DNA from 3 places in the Shewanella indica genome. Region 3 is predicted to be linked to each of the others. Evidence: predicted binding sites of a transcription regulator. Region 3 holds the regulator's gene; each other region holds the start of a gene.
The links. Region 3 encodes LexA, which represses DNA repair genes until DNA is damaged. Its sites were predicted from a motif close to TACTGTATNNNNATACAGTA; they were not measured.
Positions count from the first base shown of each region.

Region 1: the regulator LexA is predicted to act here: its motif matches at 3,793-3,812, upstream of SIL79_RS17340 (YebG family protein).
Region 2: the regulator LexA is predicted to act here: its motif matches at 3,929-3,948, upstream of recA (recombinase RecA).

Region 1 is NZ_JAWXXR010000001.1:3,865,391-3,871,134, reverse strand. Features, by position in the region: gene SIL79_RS17355 (PqiB family protein) at 1-2,375, opposite strand, end outside; gene SIL79_RS17350 (paraquat-inducible protein A) at 2,353-2,991, opposite strand; gene SIL79_RS17345 (paraquat-inducible protein A) at 2,981-3,628, opposite strand; gene SIL79_RS17340 (YebG family protein) at 3,824-4,111, shown strand; gene SIL79_RS17335 (GAF domain-containing protein) at 4,125-4,583, shown strand; gene proQ (RNA chaperone ProQ) at 4,847-5,503, shown strand; gene prc (carboxy terminal-processing peptidase) at 5,534-5,744, shown strand, end outside.
Region 2 is NZ_JAWXXR010000001.1:2,812,793-2,818,536, reverse strand. Features, by position in the region: gene alaS (alanine--tRNA ligase) at 1-1,852, opposite strand, end outside; gene SIL79_RS12630 (regulatory protein RecX) at 2,321-2,752, opposite strand; gene recA (recombinase RecA) at 2,764-3,828, opposite strand; gene mutS (DNA mismatch repair protein MutS) at 4,146-5,744, shown strand, end outside.
Region 3 is NZ_JAWXXR010000001.1:1,446,865-1,452,608, reverse strand. Features, by position in the region: gene ctaD (cytochrome c oxidase subunit I) at 1-900, opposite strand, end outside; partial or broken gene coxB (cytochrome c oxidase subunit II) at 919-2,040, opposite strand; gene SIL79_RS06745 (cell division inhibitor SulA) at 2,511-3,002, opposite strand; gene lexA (transcriptional repressor LexA) at 2,999-3,619, opposite strand; gene plsB (glycerol-3-phosphate 1-O-acyltransferase PlsB) at 3,882-5,744, shown strand, end outside.

The DNA.
Region 1 (5,744 bases), 2.4 Mb from region 3:
TAAGGCGCAGCAATCTGGGTCTGGATCCAGACTTCATCGCCCTTGGGCGCCAGCCGGTAACTGGTTACATCGCCAATTTGAATGCCGCGAAAGAAGATCCCTGTGCCTACGTTGACCGAGCCCAGGCTGGGCTTGCTCAGCACCAGTTGCAGCGCATCGGCCTCTGGGGCAACCGCCGTGTGTACTTGGCCATTGAACTGTTGGCTTACTTCGGCGGCTTGGCCCGGCAGGGCACTGATATAGGCGCCGGTCAGCAGGGTTTCCGGTGCCTTTATGCCCTTAAGGGATATTTCGGCGTTGACCAAGCTGTAGCGACTGTCGCTTTTGAGAAACGGCTCGGCATAGCGGCCATAGAGAAAGGCACTGAGTTGCTGGCTGTTGAGATCGTCACTCAAGGTTACCCGGGTGACTTCACCAATCTGATGCCCCTGATAGCGGATAGCGGCACCTGGTTTGATAGTGGCACTGGCCGGGAAACTCAGCCCAATGGCAACGGCCTGATTGCGCGCCAGTGACTCGGAGGCATAAAGCTGCTTATTGTTGGGCTCGCCTTGCTCCAAAAAGCCCAAACTGATACTGCCCTTGATGGCACCGGCCAGCGGCGCGACATCCAGCTTGACTCCCGAAAGTCCGGCATCGATTGACACCGCCTGGTTGCGCCAAAACACGGCATTGGGTTTGAGCAGGGGCGCAAAGGTATGGTCTATGGCGAGCGCAATGGCAAATCTGTCATCCTGGCTCTGCCAGCTGACCTGTTTCACCTGTCCTATCTGCATCTTCTTGTAGTAGACAGGTGCGCCCGGGCTCAAGTCGGCGCCATCATCGCTGTAGAGCTGCCATTTTAGCTGCTCCATGCCTTGGTAATAGTGGCCGGCCTCGGCACTCGAGGCAAACAGCGGCAACGGCTTGGAAAGATCGGCGCCCTTGCGGCTTTGGCCGCGTCTTAAGCTGACACTGCCCTTGGTGAGAGTCGTAAAATCGCCGCTCTTGAGGCTGACGCCGTCCAGTGAGGCGTTGAAGTCCAGCGCGGCTTCGGCGATGAAGTCACTGCCTTGAGTCAGCAACGGGGCAAATTCGGGCAACACCTCGGCCTGGTACTCTACCGAGTTAAAGTCCTGACTCAGGGCAACCGAAGTGACCTTGCCTATGGCGATCTTCTTGTACCTCAGCTCGGCATCTGGGCTGATGCCGGGGTTTTCATCGGCTCTAAGCGTTATCTTTAGCGCCTTGGCCTTGCTGAGATCCGGCGCCTGCTCGGCCAAGGCGTAACGGGTTTGGGCCTCGCCCGTACCCGGGAGAAAGGCGATGGCATCGCCGCTCAGCAATCGGCCCGGGTGTTTTATGCCGGACAGTGACAGCTCAGCGCCTTCACGCCAAAACTGCGCCGTGCCGGTCAAAAGACTCGAGTAGGGGGCGTCCAGGCGGGCATGCAGCGCCACGCCGTCATCGGCCAGCACTATCTCTTCGATTTCCCCTATGGGCAAACCGCGGTAGAGAATGGGGCTGCCCTTGTTGAGGCCATCGGCGTTTTTTGCCGACAGAATAAAGCTGGCGCCGCCACTGGCTTCTGTTTCATTGTCATATAGGGTGAAACTATCGCCGTTTACTGCGTTCTTTGAGCTTTCGGGGGAATCAAAGTTGATGCCGCCGGCGAGTATCGCCGCCAGGCTCTCTGCGCTGACCTTAACGCCGGAAAGCGAGGCGTTGATCTCTATGCCGGAGACATTCCAAAAGCGGGAATCTTTCTTGACCAGATAGGCATATTGCTCCTGAATAAAGGCGCTTAGCAGCAATTTGTCGCTGTTGTCGAGTCGATAGCTGACCACACTGCCGACCGGTACCTGGCGATAGAATACCGGAGAGCCCACATCCAGTGAGCCAAGGCGCTCGGCGCTCAGTTCAATCACTAAACCATCATTACTGGGCAGCACCGGCGGGGCAGAGCGCTCGGCCTCGTAGCGGTAACGCGAATCGCCATCCCCGGGTTGAATACCTATATAGTTCCCCGAGAACAAGGCATCCAAACCCTCGACACCTGTGATGGATGCCTTGGGTGTCACCAGCCAGAACTTGGTTTCATCCTTGAGGAAAGGCTCGGCGCGGTAGTCCATCAAGACATCGACGTTAACGCCCTGCAGCTCTTCATCGATGGAGATATCCACCACCTTGCCGACGGTCAGGCCCTGATAGCGCACCAGTGTCTTGCCCACATCCATACCGCTGGCACTGGGGAAGTGGATCCGCACTTCAATGCCGGACTCCTTGATGCTCTTCAGCCCCAGCCAAGCGCCTAAAGCCAACGCCACTATAGGTAACAGCCAGATGGGGGAAAAAAGCTTCTTTTTGACTATTTTAGGCTTTTCGATTTGCGTCATCTTCAGTGTCCAGTTGATCCCAAAGTAAACGTGTATCCAACACCTTGGCCGCAAGTTGGGTAAAGAGGATGACCAAGGCAAACGCGGTTGCCGCCGGCGCCGGTTTGGCGTCCAGCAATTGCCCCATATTAACCAGGGCAACGGTAATGGATATGACAAACAGATCCAGCATAGACCAGCGTCCAATCCATTCTATGATATGAAACCCGGCCATCATTGGCCGTTTGGGGATAGGCAGGTTGAAACTGATCGCCGTCAGATAGAAAGCCAGGCCGATAATCTTCAGCCAGGGCACCAGAATACTGGCGGTAAAGACTATGATGGCAATGGGTAACATATCCGACTGTACCAGATGGGTGATGCCGGAAAAAATGGTGTCGTAGGTGACCTTGCCCTGTTTGGTGAGCATGGTAATGGGATAGATGTTGGCCGGGATCAACAAGATGGCCGCAGTGATCAACAAAGCCCAGCTTTTTTGCAGACTGGTTTCATCCCTTAGCCTGAGCGGGTTTTGGCAGCGGCTGCAATACTCATCCTCTATCTGATTGAGTTTTTTACAGGCGGGGCAGGTGCACATGCCCATGTCTTTGCCCTGGAGCTGCTTTTTAGCTTTCATCGAGAAAACTCCACATATGCTCCAGGTTATATTCGCGCTGCAGGAAGAGAGTCACCAAGAACAGCATGGTAAAACAAAAGGTTCCCATGCCAAAGTAAACATCAGAGAAGTCGGACAACTGAAAGGCGGAAACCAGGAAACTGATCACATAAATTTCCAGCATGGTCATTTGCGACAGCAGGCCTTGCTTCTTGAGCAGCCAGGTGAGAACCCCTCGCCAGAAGTGATGCTGCACCAGACCTGCCTTGATGATCAGCACTTGGATAAAAATCGATAGGTTGAGTACTCCGGGGGCGATGACGGCCGCCACCAACACAGCAATCCCCACTATCCAATAACCTTGGTCCATCACCGCCAAGGCGCCCTGGTATGCGGTCGTGGTTCTGACACTGCCGAGAAAGTGCATTTCCAGCACGGGTAGCAGCATGGCGGGCAGATAAAACAGCAGGGCGCTGATACATAGCGCCAGCATGCCATTGATGGAGCAGTAGGGGGCATCATAAAGCGCCGTATGGCATCTTGGACAAAGCGCTCTGACGCCGGAGGGCAGGGCACGTTTGCTCACCGCCAGATCACAGGCGCGGCAGAGCACTATGCTGCAGTCCGGTTTGTTGTCGCTTGGATTATACGCTTTCAAATGCTGGATATGTCCTGTTCTGGCCATGGTGACCCAAGCTTAATCGTCAACACGCTAACAGCGCTGCTTGTGGTCCATTGGAGTGAGTCGACAAAACAAACTCGCAAATACTATCAGAAAGAGCGCGTCTCTTGCATCTATAGCGCATTTTATGTCAATCTATTTACTGTATATTTAAACAGTGTGAGGAAGGTCATGGCCGTTATAACTCAGTACGTTGTGGTCAGAGAAGGGGTTGAGAAGATGACATTTACATCTAAGAAGGAGGCTGACGCCTACGATAAGATGCTCGACATCGCGGATAACTTAATCCCCTTTATCCAAGGTAGTGAATTGGAATTGGATGATAATACAACGGAAAAACTTGCTTTTTATTTAGCTTCTCATAAAGATACATTGGCGAATCTGCTCAAGGGCGCCCCGGTAAAAGCGCCGGCTCCCGCCAAGAGCAGCAAGAAAAAGACGGAATCAGAAAAAGCATAACCCGGAACCCCAGATGAAAGCTCAGTTTTACGATACGCTCAACCGTCAGGTACAGGCACTGTTTGCCGGTGAAGACGATATGATTTGTGCCATGGCCAACTTCTCTGCTTTGTTGAATGAACACCTTGAGGACATCAATTGGGTGGGCTTTTATCTGCTCAAAGGCGAGCAATTGGTGCTTGGGCCGTTTCAAGGCAAACTGGCATGCACCCGAATTCCAATGGGTAAAGGTGTCTGTGGCACCGCGGCTGCCAAGGCCGAGACTCAGTTGGTTGAGGATGTACATCAGTTTGCCGGACATATCGCTTGTGATGCCGCCAGTAACTCGGAAATTGTGATCCCTGTTTACCAAAAGGGTGAGCTGATTGCCGTACTGGATATCGACAGCCCCAGCCTGTCGCGTTTCGATAAAGAGGATCAAACCGGACTGGAGAGCCTGGTGCAGAGTCTGGAAAAGTGCTTATTTGGTTAATTCCCGTACAATCTGCCACAATTGATGGTCGCAATAAGGCGCACGCAGCTTATAATAGGCGGCTGCTCTGAGGGCCAAATGACCGTTTGTGGTGCTTGGTCGTATCAGGCTGAAATGTTAAGTTTTGTGTCATGCCTTTGGCTATGGCTGAATGCATGCTAATTTGTACGTTATCCCCCAAGGGGTTAACGAAGATGAACGACGCCGTGAGTACAGCAGACCTAACTGACCACTGACGTCCCCTGTTAACTGTGGAAGTAATGATGGAATCAACAGAAAAGTTGACCGACACCAACGCTATTCTGGCGTATTTGTATGAAACATTTCCTTTGTGCTTTATCGCTGAAGGAGAAACCAAACCACTGAAGATAGGACTGTTTCAGGATTTGGCTGAAAGGTTGGCTGATGATTCCAAAGTCAGTAAGACCCAACTTAGGGTCGCCCTGAGACGCTACACCAACAGTTGGCGTTATCTTAAGTGCATCAAGGAAGGCGCACAGCGAGTGGATCTCGATGGTAACCCTTGCGGCGAGCTGGATCCGGAGCATATTGAACATGCCAAGGCCACGCTGAAAGAGAGCCAGGAAAAGGCCAAGGCCCGCCGTGCGGCTGAGCCTGCCAAAGAAGGCGAAGCCAAGAAAAACAGGCCTGCGCGCAAGCCACGTCCTCAGGGGGATAAGCCCCGCAACGAGCGTCCTCGTAGTGACAAGAAAGTGGCCCGTAAGCCGAAGCCCGCTGCTCCAGCCGTGGAACTGGTTCCAGCCGTGTTGGAAGAGCTGAAACCTTCACAGCGAGTGAATGTCAAATTGGGTATGACGCCGGTAGCCGGTGTGATCCTCGACATCAATAAAGAAGATGTTCACGTTCAACTGGATTCCGGCCTGTCAGTCAAGGTCCGTGTGGAACATATTCTGCTGTAAAATCATCAAATAGAAAGGAGTAACTTGCTGATGCGAAAATTTATTCTTGCTGCATCGATCGCCAGTGTCTTTATGGGTTCCCAGGCGCTGGCTATCTCACCGGCAGTCCCGGTCAGCGAGTTACCCCATCTGCAACAGGAGCCGCAACACAAGGTTGCCAGTAAAAGGATAACCGGCCTGTTCAGTCGCTCCCATTATCACAGATTCGATCTGGATGATGCTTTTTCTCAGCAGATCTTCA
Region 2 (5,744 bases), 1.4 Mb from region 3:
TCTGGGTATTAACCATCTCTTCAACCGCCTTGAGCTCTTCAGGCTTAACCGCTTCAAAGTGGGAGAAGTCAAAACGCAGACGCTCAGGCTCCACCAAAGAACCTTTCTGGGTCACATGCTCACCCAATACCTGACGCAGCGCGGCGTGCAGCAAGTGAGTCACTGAGTGGTTCAGCTGGGTGCGATGGCGCAGTTTCTTATCGACTTGCGCAAGCAGCTCCTGACCCAGAGTCAGTTTGCCTTTACTCAGTTGGCCGATATGGCCTGTGGCCTGGGCATACTTTTGGGTATCGCTCACCTCAAACAGCAGACCTTCGGCTGTCAGTTGGCCCTTATCGCCTACCTGGCCGCCCGACTCGCCATAGAATGGGGTTTTATCCAACACAATAACCGCTTGCTGACCGACTTGCAGAGTGTCGACCGCCTGACCATCGACATAGATGCCGATAACCTTGCCGTTGCCGCTCAGTTCGCTGTAACCGCAGAACTCACTGTCGGCATCAATCTTCAGCCCGGCGTTATAATCGGCACCAAATTGACCGGCGGCCTGAGCCCGGCTACGCTGCTCGGCCATCGCCGCATCAAAACCCTCTTCATCGACCTTGATATTACGCTCGCGGCAAACATCGGCGGTCAGATCCATAGGGAAACCATAGGTGTCATAGAGCTTGAATACAGTTTCACCATCCAGGGTATCGCCCTTGAGTTCAGACAGGGCTACATCCAGAATCCCCAGACCACGCTCAAGTGTACGGGCAAACTGTTCTTCTTCGGCTTTCAGCGCCTTTTCCACTATGCTCTGAGTCGCCTTAAGGCCCTTGGCGGCATCGCCCATCACGTCAATAAGTGTAGGTACCAGCTTATAGAAAAAGGTATCAGTGGCACCCAGCTTGTTACCGTGACGCACGGCGCGGCGGATGATACGCCGCAGTACATAGCCCCGGCCTTCATTGGACGGCATCACGCCATCGGCAATCAGGAAAGCGCAAGAGCGGATGTGGTCGGCAATAACCCGCAGGGATTTGTTTTCCAGATCTGTTACGCCGATGATCTCGGCCGTCTTGGCAATCAGAGTGCGGAACACGTCAATTTCATAGTTGGAATGCACACCTTGCATAATGGCGGCAATACGCTCTATCCCCATACCTGTATCAACAGATGGCTTGGGCAGAGGTTCCATCACCCCATCGGCCTGACGGTTGTACTGCATGAAAACTATGTTCCAGATCTCAATAAATCTGTCGCCATCCTCTTCCGGTGTACCTGGGCGACCGCCAGGGATATGGTCACCGTGGTCATAGAAAATTTCAGTACAAGGACCACAAGGGCCTGTATCGCCCATTTGCCAAAAGTTATCTGAAGCATAAGGTGCGCCCTTGTTGTCGCCGATACGGATAATATCCTCGGCGGGAACTCCTATCTGCTTGTTCCAGATATCAAAGGCTTCATCATCGGATTGATAAACGGTAACGCACAAACGTTCCTTGGGCAGCTTGAGCTCTTCGGTCAAGAAATTCCAGGCAAAGCGAATGGCATCTTCTTTGAAGTAATCACCGAAGCTAAAGTTACCCAGCATCTCAAAGAAGGTGTGGTGACGGGCCGTATAACCCACGTTATCCAGGTCGTTATGTTTACCACCGGCGCGAACACAACGCTGCGAAGTGGTAGCGCGGCTGTAGCTACGCTTGTCCATACCGAGGAATACGTCTTTAAACTGGTTCATCCCGGCGTTGGTAAATAGCAGAGTGGGGTCATTGCCTGGCACCAGAGAACTGCTGTCGACTACCTGATGGCCATTCTTGCGGAAAAACTCCAGGAAAGCACTTCTGAGTGCTGCTGTGGTTTGGTACATAAATCGTCCTGAGTTACTTAAGCCTGAATAATGTATAAAAAGTGGTCTAAAGGCGTGCATCGCCCGGCCACTCGAGCGCTCTTTTGCCAAGCATTATAAGCATGCAGCGCCAGAATACCAATTAGATTGCGCAGGGTATGACGCCTGATACAGCCGAGGTACAGAGAGCATTAACGGCATAAGCCAAAACCGGATTAACGGGGTAGGCAAATGCTATTTGCCATAGGTGTTGAATTACTCAGCGAGTATAGAAACCTGCGCGGGCAAACCAGGATACAGAGGCTTTAGCGGGATATAACCATGGGCGACAAGCGCAAAAACTAGCACCTGGATTGCGTGCTGGTACAGAGCGCAAAAAAGGCTGCAACTTAATAAGAGTGAATGTTGGGGTTTGTCAAATGAAGTCAGTTGCAGAGATTTGGCAGCGGTAAACTTGGTTATGAAAAGGGCTTTAGTGATAGAGAAAAATCAGTCGTAAGGGTCATATTCAAGGGCGAATGCCACTTGATCATAACTAAAGCCCTGCCCCATCAAGTGACGAATTCGGCGAGCCTTTTCTTTCATATCATCAGCGGGAGTATCGCCGAATTTCTTTAGTGCGCGGCTGCGCGCCAAGGCAAACCAGTCACAATCACAGGCATCCAAAACCTGCTCGATACACTGTTTGTTCAAGCCTTTTTGCATCAGTGCCTGACGCACTTTTCCCGGGCCGTGGGCCTTGGCAATATGGCTGCGCAACAAGGCTGCAGCGAAACGCTGATCATCGATAAAGCCTTTGGTTTCCAGACTATCCAAAGTCTGTTCTACCTCAAGCGACTCAAAGCCCTTGCCCAGTAAACGGCTCTTGAGTTGCTCGCGGCCATAGTCGCGGCGCGCCAACAGCGCGACCGCAACATCCATTACCGACTGGCTCAGAAAACTTCTCCGGTTTCCAAGTCGATATTGCCTTCACCCGTCTCGGCGCTGGCAGGAGCTGCTTCTGCTTTGCTGAGCAGTTTAGCGCGCAGTGCCGCTTCGATTTCGGCAGCCACTTCAGGGTGTTCCTTGAGGTACTTACCTGCATTGGCGCGGCCTTGACCAATCTTGTCACCCTTGTAGCTGTACCAGGCACCGGATTTTTCCACCAGCTTGTGGGCTACGCCTAAATCAACCAGCTCACCGGTACGGTTGATACCCTGACCATAGAGAATTTGGAAATCGGCTTGTTTGAAGGGGGCGGCAATCTTGTTCTTAACCACTTTAACCCGGGTTTCGTTACCAACAACCTCATCACCCTCTTTGATAGCGCCTGTACGGCGGATATCGAGACGAACTGAGGCGTAGAACTTAAGAGCGTTACCACCAGTGGTGGTTTCAGGGTTACCGAACATGACCCCAATCTTCATCCGGATCTGGTTGATGAAGATAAGCAAAGTGTTGGACTGCTTGAGGTTACCGGCAAGCTTACGCATTGCCTGGCTCATCATACGAGCCGCCAGCCCCATATGGGAATCACCGATTTCACCTTCGATTTCAGCCTTGGGAGTCAGAGCCGCCACTGAGTCAACAATGATAACATCAACGGCACCACTGCGAGTCAGCGCATCACAGATCTCCAGCGCCTGTTCACCCGTATCTGGCTGAGAACACAGGAGGTTATCGATATCCACGCCCAGCTTCTTGGCGTAGATAGGATCCAGTGCGTGCTCGGCATCGATAAAGGCACAGACTTTGCCTTCACGCTGCGCCGCAGCAATCACTTCCAGTGTCAGAGTTGTTTTACCTGAAGATTCAGGACCATAGATCTCAACAATACGGCCCATTGGCAGACCGCCGGCCCCTAGAGCCACGTCCAGAGAAAGCGAACCGGTAGAGATGGTTTCGACATCCATGGTTCTGTCTTCACCCAGTTTCATGATAGAACCTTTACCGAACTGCTTCTCTATCTGTCCCAGAACTGCGTTAAGCGCCTTCTCTTTGTTTGGATCTATTTTCATTCCTGTTCCCTCTTGATTGCGGCGTAATACGTCGCCTGAAATCTATGTTGCCGCCCCTTTATTCAGAGCTTTGGGGTAAATACCAATCTGCCACCTAGTATACTGTACAATCATACAGTATCAAGTGCTGGCGGTAATTTATTTAAAGGCCGCTTGCTGATCAATCACTTGTGACCGAAGGCGTAAAATTTCCCCGCCCACGACTGGCTCAGTGATGAATAACTGATACTATTGGCGCCATTAAAAAAGGGCAACCGCTCTTGGAAACACAGTCAAGGAAATATCTGAAAGCTCCCATGAATGCAGTGATTACGCCTATGGATAACCCGGATTTGGAAAAACACACCCCTATGATGCGCCAGTATCTATCGATGAAGGCGCAGCATGCCGAAATGCTGCTGTTTTATCGCATGGGGGACTTTTACGAGCTGTTTTACGATGATGCCAAAAAAGCCTCCGAGCTCTTGGGTATTTCACTGACGGCCAGAGGCAAGAGTGGTGGCGATCCTATTCCTATGGCGGGTATTCCTTATCATGCGGTGGAGGGCTATCTCGCCAAGCTGGTGCAGCTCGGTGAGTCGGTTGCCATCTGTGAGCAGATTGGTGATCCGGCCACGTCCAAAGGGCCGGTCGAGCGCAAAGTAGTGCGCATAGTGACTCCGGGAACTCTCACCGATGAAGCGCTGCTGCAAGAACGTCAGGATAACCTGCTGGCCGCCGTCTACGAAGGCAAGAACGGTTTTGGCTACGCCACCTTGGATGTGGCCTCCGGCCGTTTTGTGATTGCCGAGCTGGCCACTCTTGAATCATTGGAGGCCGAGCTGCAACGCACCAAACCGGCCGAGCTGCTCTACAGCGAAGACTTTTCCCAACAAAGCCTGATTGCCGGCATCAAGGGCAAACGCCGTCGTCCCGAGTGGGAGTTTGACTTGGATACCAGCATGCGATTGTTGCTGGATCAATTCGGCACCAAAGATCTGCGTGGTTTTGGCATAACAGACGCCAGGCTGTCACTGCAGGCAGCCGGCTGCCTGATGCAGTATGTCAAAGATACCCAGCGCACCGCTCTGCCCCATATCAATGCCATTACCCGCTTTAACCAGAGCGACAGTATAGTGTTGGATGCTGCCACCCGGCGGAATCTGGAACTGACGGTGAACCTTGCCGGTGGCCGGGACAATACTTTGGCTTCGGTGCTGGATGCAACCGCCACCCCCATGGGCAGCAGGATGTTACAGCGCTGGATCCATCAGCCACTCAGAGACCATCAACAGATTGGCCTGCGGCAAACCGCTGTGGCAGAGTTGATTGCCAGCGGCCTGTTCGAGCCGTTGCATGACGACCTAAAGGCGCTTGGTGATGTGGAGCGGATCATGGCGCGCCTGGCTCTGAGAAGCGCCCGCCCGAGAGACTTTGCCCGTCTGCGACAAGCGCTGGCGCTGTTGCCGCAACTGCAGCAACTATTGGCAAATACCCAAAGCCCCGAGCTTGGCCGTTTGAAACGTCAGCTCAGTGAATTCCCTGAAGAGCTCGCGCTGCTGGAGCGGGCGATTGTCGACAACCCGCCGGTACTTATTCGTGATGGCGGCGTGATCCGCGATGGTTATCATGCCGAACTGGATGAATGGCGCCGCCTTAGTGAAGGCGCCAGTGACTATCTGCAACAGTTGGAAGTCAGGGAAAAAGAACAAACTGGAATAGCCACCCTGAAAGTCGGCTTCAACCGGGTACACGGCTACTATATCGAAGTTTCCCGTGGACAATCGGCACTGGTGCCCCTGAGCTATCAAAGACGCCAGACATTGAAAAACACCGAGCGCTATATCATCCCCGAGCTGAAAGAGTATGAAGAGAAAGTGCTTTCCAGTCAGGGCAAGGCGCTGGCACTGGAAAAACAGCTTTGGGACGAACTGTTC
Region 3 (5,744 bases):
AGTGGCGTAGACCATTGAGGCGTAGCCAAACAAAGGTTTGCGACTGAATGCCGGAATGATGGCCGAGATGATGCCGAATGACGGCAAGATCATTATGTACACCTCGGGGTGGCCGAAGAACCAGAAAATATGCTGGAACATCACAGGATCTCCGCCGCCGGCGGCATCGAAGAAGCTGGTGCCGAAGAATTTGTCTGTGAGTACCATGGTCACAGCCCCGGCCAATACCGGCATAACGGCTATCAGAAGGAAGGCGGTGATAAGCCAGGTCCAGACGAACAGGGGCAGCTTCATCCAGTTCATGCCAGGTGCGCGCAGATTCACTATGGTGACTATCACGTTGATCGCCCCCATGATTGAGCTTATCCCCATGATATGTATTGAAAAAACAAACAAGGCTGTGCTGTCTGCGCTATAAGTTGTCGACAATGGCGCATAGAAGGTCCAGCCAAAATTGGGGCCGCCGCCTTCCATAAACAATGAGCTAAGCAGGATTAAGAAGGCGAAGGGTAAAATCCAAAAGCTCCAGTTGTTCATCCTCGGCAGCGCCATATCCGGCGCACCTATCATCATGGGGATCAACCAGTTGGCCAGGCCGGTAAAGGCCGGCATCACGGCACCAAAAACCATGATAAGACCGTGTACTGTGGTCATTTGGTTAAAGAAATTGGGCTCGACCAGTTGCAAACCGGGCTGGAATAATTCAGCACGGATCACCATGGCCATGGCGCCCCCGATTAGGAACATGATGAAGCTGAACCAGAGATAGAGTGTGCCTATATCTTTATGGTTGGTGGTCAGCAACCAGCGCATGATCCCCTTGGGGGCGTGATGATGCTGGTGTTCCTGTTCAGTGACTTCCTGAACACCGGCTTTCGCATCTTGACTGAATGAGTTCATCTTCTTCCCCTACTGCCCGTGGTTATTGACGTCGGCGGCTTGCACTGTGTCGCCTGTGTTATTGCCCCAGGCATTGCGCTCATAGGTCACCACAGCGGCCAGTTCCTTGGCGGTAATCTGTTTGCCGAAGGCTTGCATGGCGGTGCCTGTCTTGCCATGGATCACTATGTCCAGATGGGCTGCTATTGGACCTATAGCAATAGCACTGCCCTTGAGCGCCGGGAACACCCCTTGAAGTCCGGCGCCGTTTGGCTGATGACAGGCGGCGCAGCGCGCCATATAGATCTGTTCGCCAAGCGCCATGGCTTCATCATGGCTCATGGTCTCACTGAGGGCCGCCTGAGCTTCTTCGGCGGCCGTAGCCGCGGCTTGTTTCTGCTTTGCCATCCAGGCGTCGAACTCATCTTCTGCCAGTACCTGCACCACAATCGGCATAAAGCCGTGGTCTTTACCGCAAAGCTCGGCACATTGGCCGCGGTAGATCCCCGGCTTGTCCACCCGGGTCCAGGCTTCGTTGATAAAACCGGGATTGGCGTCTTTTTTGACGGCAAAGGCGGGCACCCACCAGGAGTGGATCACATCATCTGAGGTCATCAGGAATCGGACTTTACGATTGATGGGCAATACCAACGGCTTGTCGACTTCAAGCAGGTAGTGCTCGCCCTTGGCTTCCTGGCCTTCTATCTGGGACCTCGGCGTTGCCAATATGCTGAAGAAGTCGATGTCTTCGCCGAAATAGCTGTAGTGCCATTTCCATTGCGAGCCGGTGATCTTGACCGTCAGGTCGGCATCACTGGGATCCTCCATGGCAATCAGCGTCTTGGTTGCGGGGATTGCCATCAGGATAAGGATTAAGAAGGGGATAAGCGTCCAGGCAATTTCTACCTTGGTACTTTCATGGAATTGGGACGCGACTGCCCCTTTGGATTTTCTATGGTTGATCATGGCGTAGATCATCACGCCGAATACGACCAAACCTATGGCGCAGCAGATATAAAGAATGATCATGTGCAGGTGATACACCTTGCCACTGATCTCAGTTACCCCTTGAGTCATATTCAAGGGCATATCTGCCTGAGCACCTGGAGACAACAAGCTGACGCACAACAAGGTCAGCAAAACACACAGCCATTGCTTCACAAGACATCTCCTCTGTCAATTGCATTCGCAACTACAAAGAAGAGTCACACAGTAAGTCTTTGCTCTATGCAAACTCTTCAGTTCCCAAAAAAGCAACGATGACTTCAAAGTGCGGCGGCGGTTTCACTTAGATCTAGGTATACAGGTGGTAACCACTGTTGCACTTACCGCTGAATATACTCAGCATTTCCGGCGACGGCCTTACTCGCTATAAAGCGAAATGGGACGTTCAACCTACGACGAATTGCATGGAGATAACACAATCGTTGTTCTTACATTACTTGTAGATTAAATATTGATCAAGATCACGATATTTTCTAACTGTATGAAAGAAAAGCGTCTGTTAATCTAGAGGTGAATTCTGCGTGAGGGGCTGACCAGCGCGGCTTTGCGTCGATTTACAAGGAAAGGTATTGCACCCAAAAGGCACAGAATAAAGGCCATCCCAGGAATGGCCTTTATTCATACAATTAATGGATGGAGCGGGTAAGTTCGTTGAGGCGGTTATCCATCTCTTTCGCCTGCCGTCCTGTTTCCAGCACTATTCCCATGGCTCTGGCGTTACGGGCAACCAGCTGCAATCGACGGTTATCACGGGCATCCAGGCTGTTTATCCAACTGATCACTGCACTGGAGGTGCCGTTGGTCAAGGCTCTTTCCGTTGCCCACAGGGCTTCGATTTCATCCTTGGTGCGCACCAAGAGAACTCTATCCATTCTGACACCGGCCCTTGCTAAGGTTTCCTTGTAACCTATGTTGGCAGGGGCGTTAATCAAGACTATCCAGCGTCCCTGTTGACTCAATTGCGCCAATTGAGGGCAGAGGCGTAATAATTCCTGACGTCCCTGGCTATGGCTGGCCAAGCTGGAGATGCCGGTATGTTGCCAAGGCTGATTGCCGGCAATACTGGTGTCTGTCCACAGGCCTGGGTGTCTTGGGGCGTTGCCCGTCATTATGCTCATAGCCAGTCTCCATTGCGTATTATGCCTACCGCCAGTCCTTCAATGGTCAATGGCTGGAAAGTCAGGTCGACTTTGATTGGGGAGTAAGCCTCGTTCTCGGCATGTAGATAAACCACATTACCTTTCTTTTCAAAACGCTTCACTGTTACATCGTCTTCAACCCTGGCCACCACGACTTGACCGTTACGGGCTTCTTGTACCTTGTGAACCGCCAGGAGATCACCTTCGAGAATGCCTATGTTCTTCATGCTGTCGCCGCGTACCCGCAGTAGGAAGTCGGCGCAGGGATGGAACATGCCAGGGTCGACCTGGTAATACTGCTCAACATGCTCCTGTGCCAGTATGGGTTCCCCGGCAGCGACCTGGCCTATTAAGGGCAGACCTGCTTCTGACTCCGCTTGTTCATCATGTGACAAGCGAATACCACGAGAGGTGCCTGGCATGATCTCAATACAGCCTTTCTTTGCCAGTGCCTTGAGGTGTTCCTCTGCGGCATTGGCACTCTTGAAGCCTAACCGGGTAGCAATTTCAGCCCGGGTTGGCGGCATGCCGGTGTCGGCTATATTGCGTTTAATCAATTCCAGAATCTGTGCCTGGCGCGGTGTCAGTGGTCTCATGGTGATTCCTGTTTTTTCATACAGTACCTGTCAGTATATACAGTATTTTGATCAGCGCAAGTATTAACCAAAATTGAAACGTTTAGGGGAGGGTAAATGTTTTAACCTGTGGCAGATTTGGACAGTCAGGCTTACGAATTATGTGGAGTTCAAGGAATTTGCCAGAGGAGCTGCCGGGACCGGTTCGCACCTTCCCTAGCTAAGATTCAGGAAGTTCTGGTATTCTATTGGGCTATTGATTGTGGCTCAGACACTGAAAAACATGTCCAAACAAGATTCATTCTGGTTTAAATCACTTCGCTGGCTCCAAAGCAAGCTGGTGCATACCACTGTGGTGCCTCAGGATCCTTTCGCCGATTTGAACCTGGATCTCGCCAAGCCGATGGCCTACGTGATGAAGACGGAGTCTGTCAGTGATATCGCGGCGTTGGCGGAAGTCACCCGTAAGTTTGGTTTGCCTTGCCCTTATGAGACGCTCAAGGTTGATGATATTACCGTTCCCAGAGTCGTCTGCCTGGAAGGTGCAAAGCCCCTGTTCGGCAAGCGCAAGGGCAATAAACCTTTTCTCAGCTGTTTCACCTCTTTGCTTCATTTGCATCAGACCAATCCACAACTGGATATTCAATTGGTGCCGGTGAGTCTCTATTGGGGCCGAACTCCGGGTAAGGAAGATGACAGCATGCGCGCCGCCGTATTTGAGCGGGAAAACCCCACTTGGTTGCGCAAGTTTCTAATGATCTTGTTCCTGGGGCGAGACAACTTTGTGCAGTTTTCCAATGCGGTCTCGCTGCGGCTGATGGCCGATGAACATGGAACCGATAAAGCTATTGCCCATAAGTTGGCGCGAGTGGCCAGGGTACATTTCCGCCGTCAGCGTAAGGTGATGACCGGGCCATTACTGCCCAACCGTCAAGCGCTGTTTAATGAACTGTTGCGTTCAGAAACCCTTAAAAAGGCTATAAAAGAGGAAGCCGCAGCCAAGAAGATCCCCGAGGCCAGGGCCAGGGAAATGGCGGAGGAATATCTCGATGAGATTGCTGCCCACTATTCAGACAGCCTGGTGCGTATTGCCCAGCGGATCCTCACCTGGTTATGGAACAAGCTCTACAAGGGGATCAACATCAAGGGCGCCGAGCAGATACGCCAGCTGCATCATGATGGACATGAGATAGTTTATGTACCTTGCCATCGCAGTCATATGGATTATTTGCTGCTCTCCTATATTCTCTATTTTCAGGGTATGGTTCCGCCTCATATCGCCGCCGGTATCAACCTGAACTTCTGGCCTGCCGGGCCTATATTCCGCCGTGGTGGTGCCTTCTTTATCCGCCGCAGTTTCAACGGTAATAAACTCTATACTGCAGTGTTCCGTGAGTATCTGGATCAGCTGTTTGCCAAAGGCTATTCGGTTGAGTACTTCACCGAAGGTGGCCGCTCCCGTACCGGGCGGTTGTTGTCGCCCAAGACTGGGATGCTGGCGATGACGGTCAACTCTGTGTTGCGGGGTATTGAGCGACCAGTGACTTTGGTGCCTGTGTACCTGGGCTATGACCACGTTATGGAAGTGGCCACTTATCACAAAGAACTCAGCGGCAAGAAGAAGCAAAAAGAATCTGTCTGGCAAGTGGTTGGCGCCTTGCGTAAGTTGGGTAATTTTGGTCAGGGTTATGTAAACTTTGGTGAGCCCGTGACGCTGCAGAATTTCCTCAGTGAGGCGGCACCTAACTGGCGCGAAGAGGTGGCAGCCGATCCCGAGCAGAAACCCAGCTGGTTGACTCCGGCTGTCAATACTCTAGCCAATCGGGTGATGACTCATATCAACGATGCTGCTGCTGCCAGCGCAGTGACCCTCACCAGCTTGGTACTATTGTCCTCAGAGCAGAATGCGCTGGAACGAAACCAGTTGGAACGTCAGTTGGACTTGTATTTGGATCTGCTCAAGGAAGTGCCTTACACCCAGTACATCTCGGTGGCCGAAGGTGACGGTAAGCAATTGCTGCAACAAGGTCTGGAGCTGAATAAGTTTACGGTTCAGGAAGATGAACTGGGCGATATCATCTCAATCGACGAGTCGATTGCGGTAACCATGACTTACTATCGCAACAACATCATTCACCTATTTATG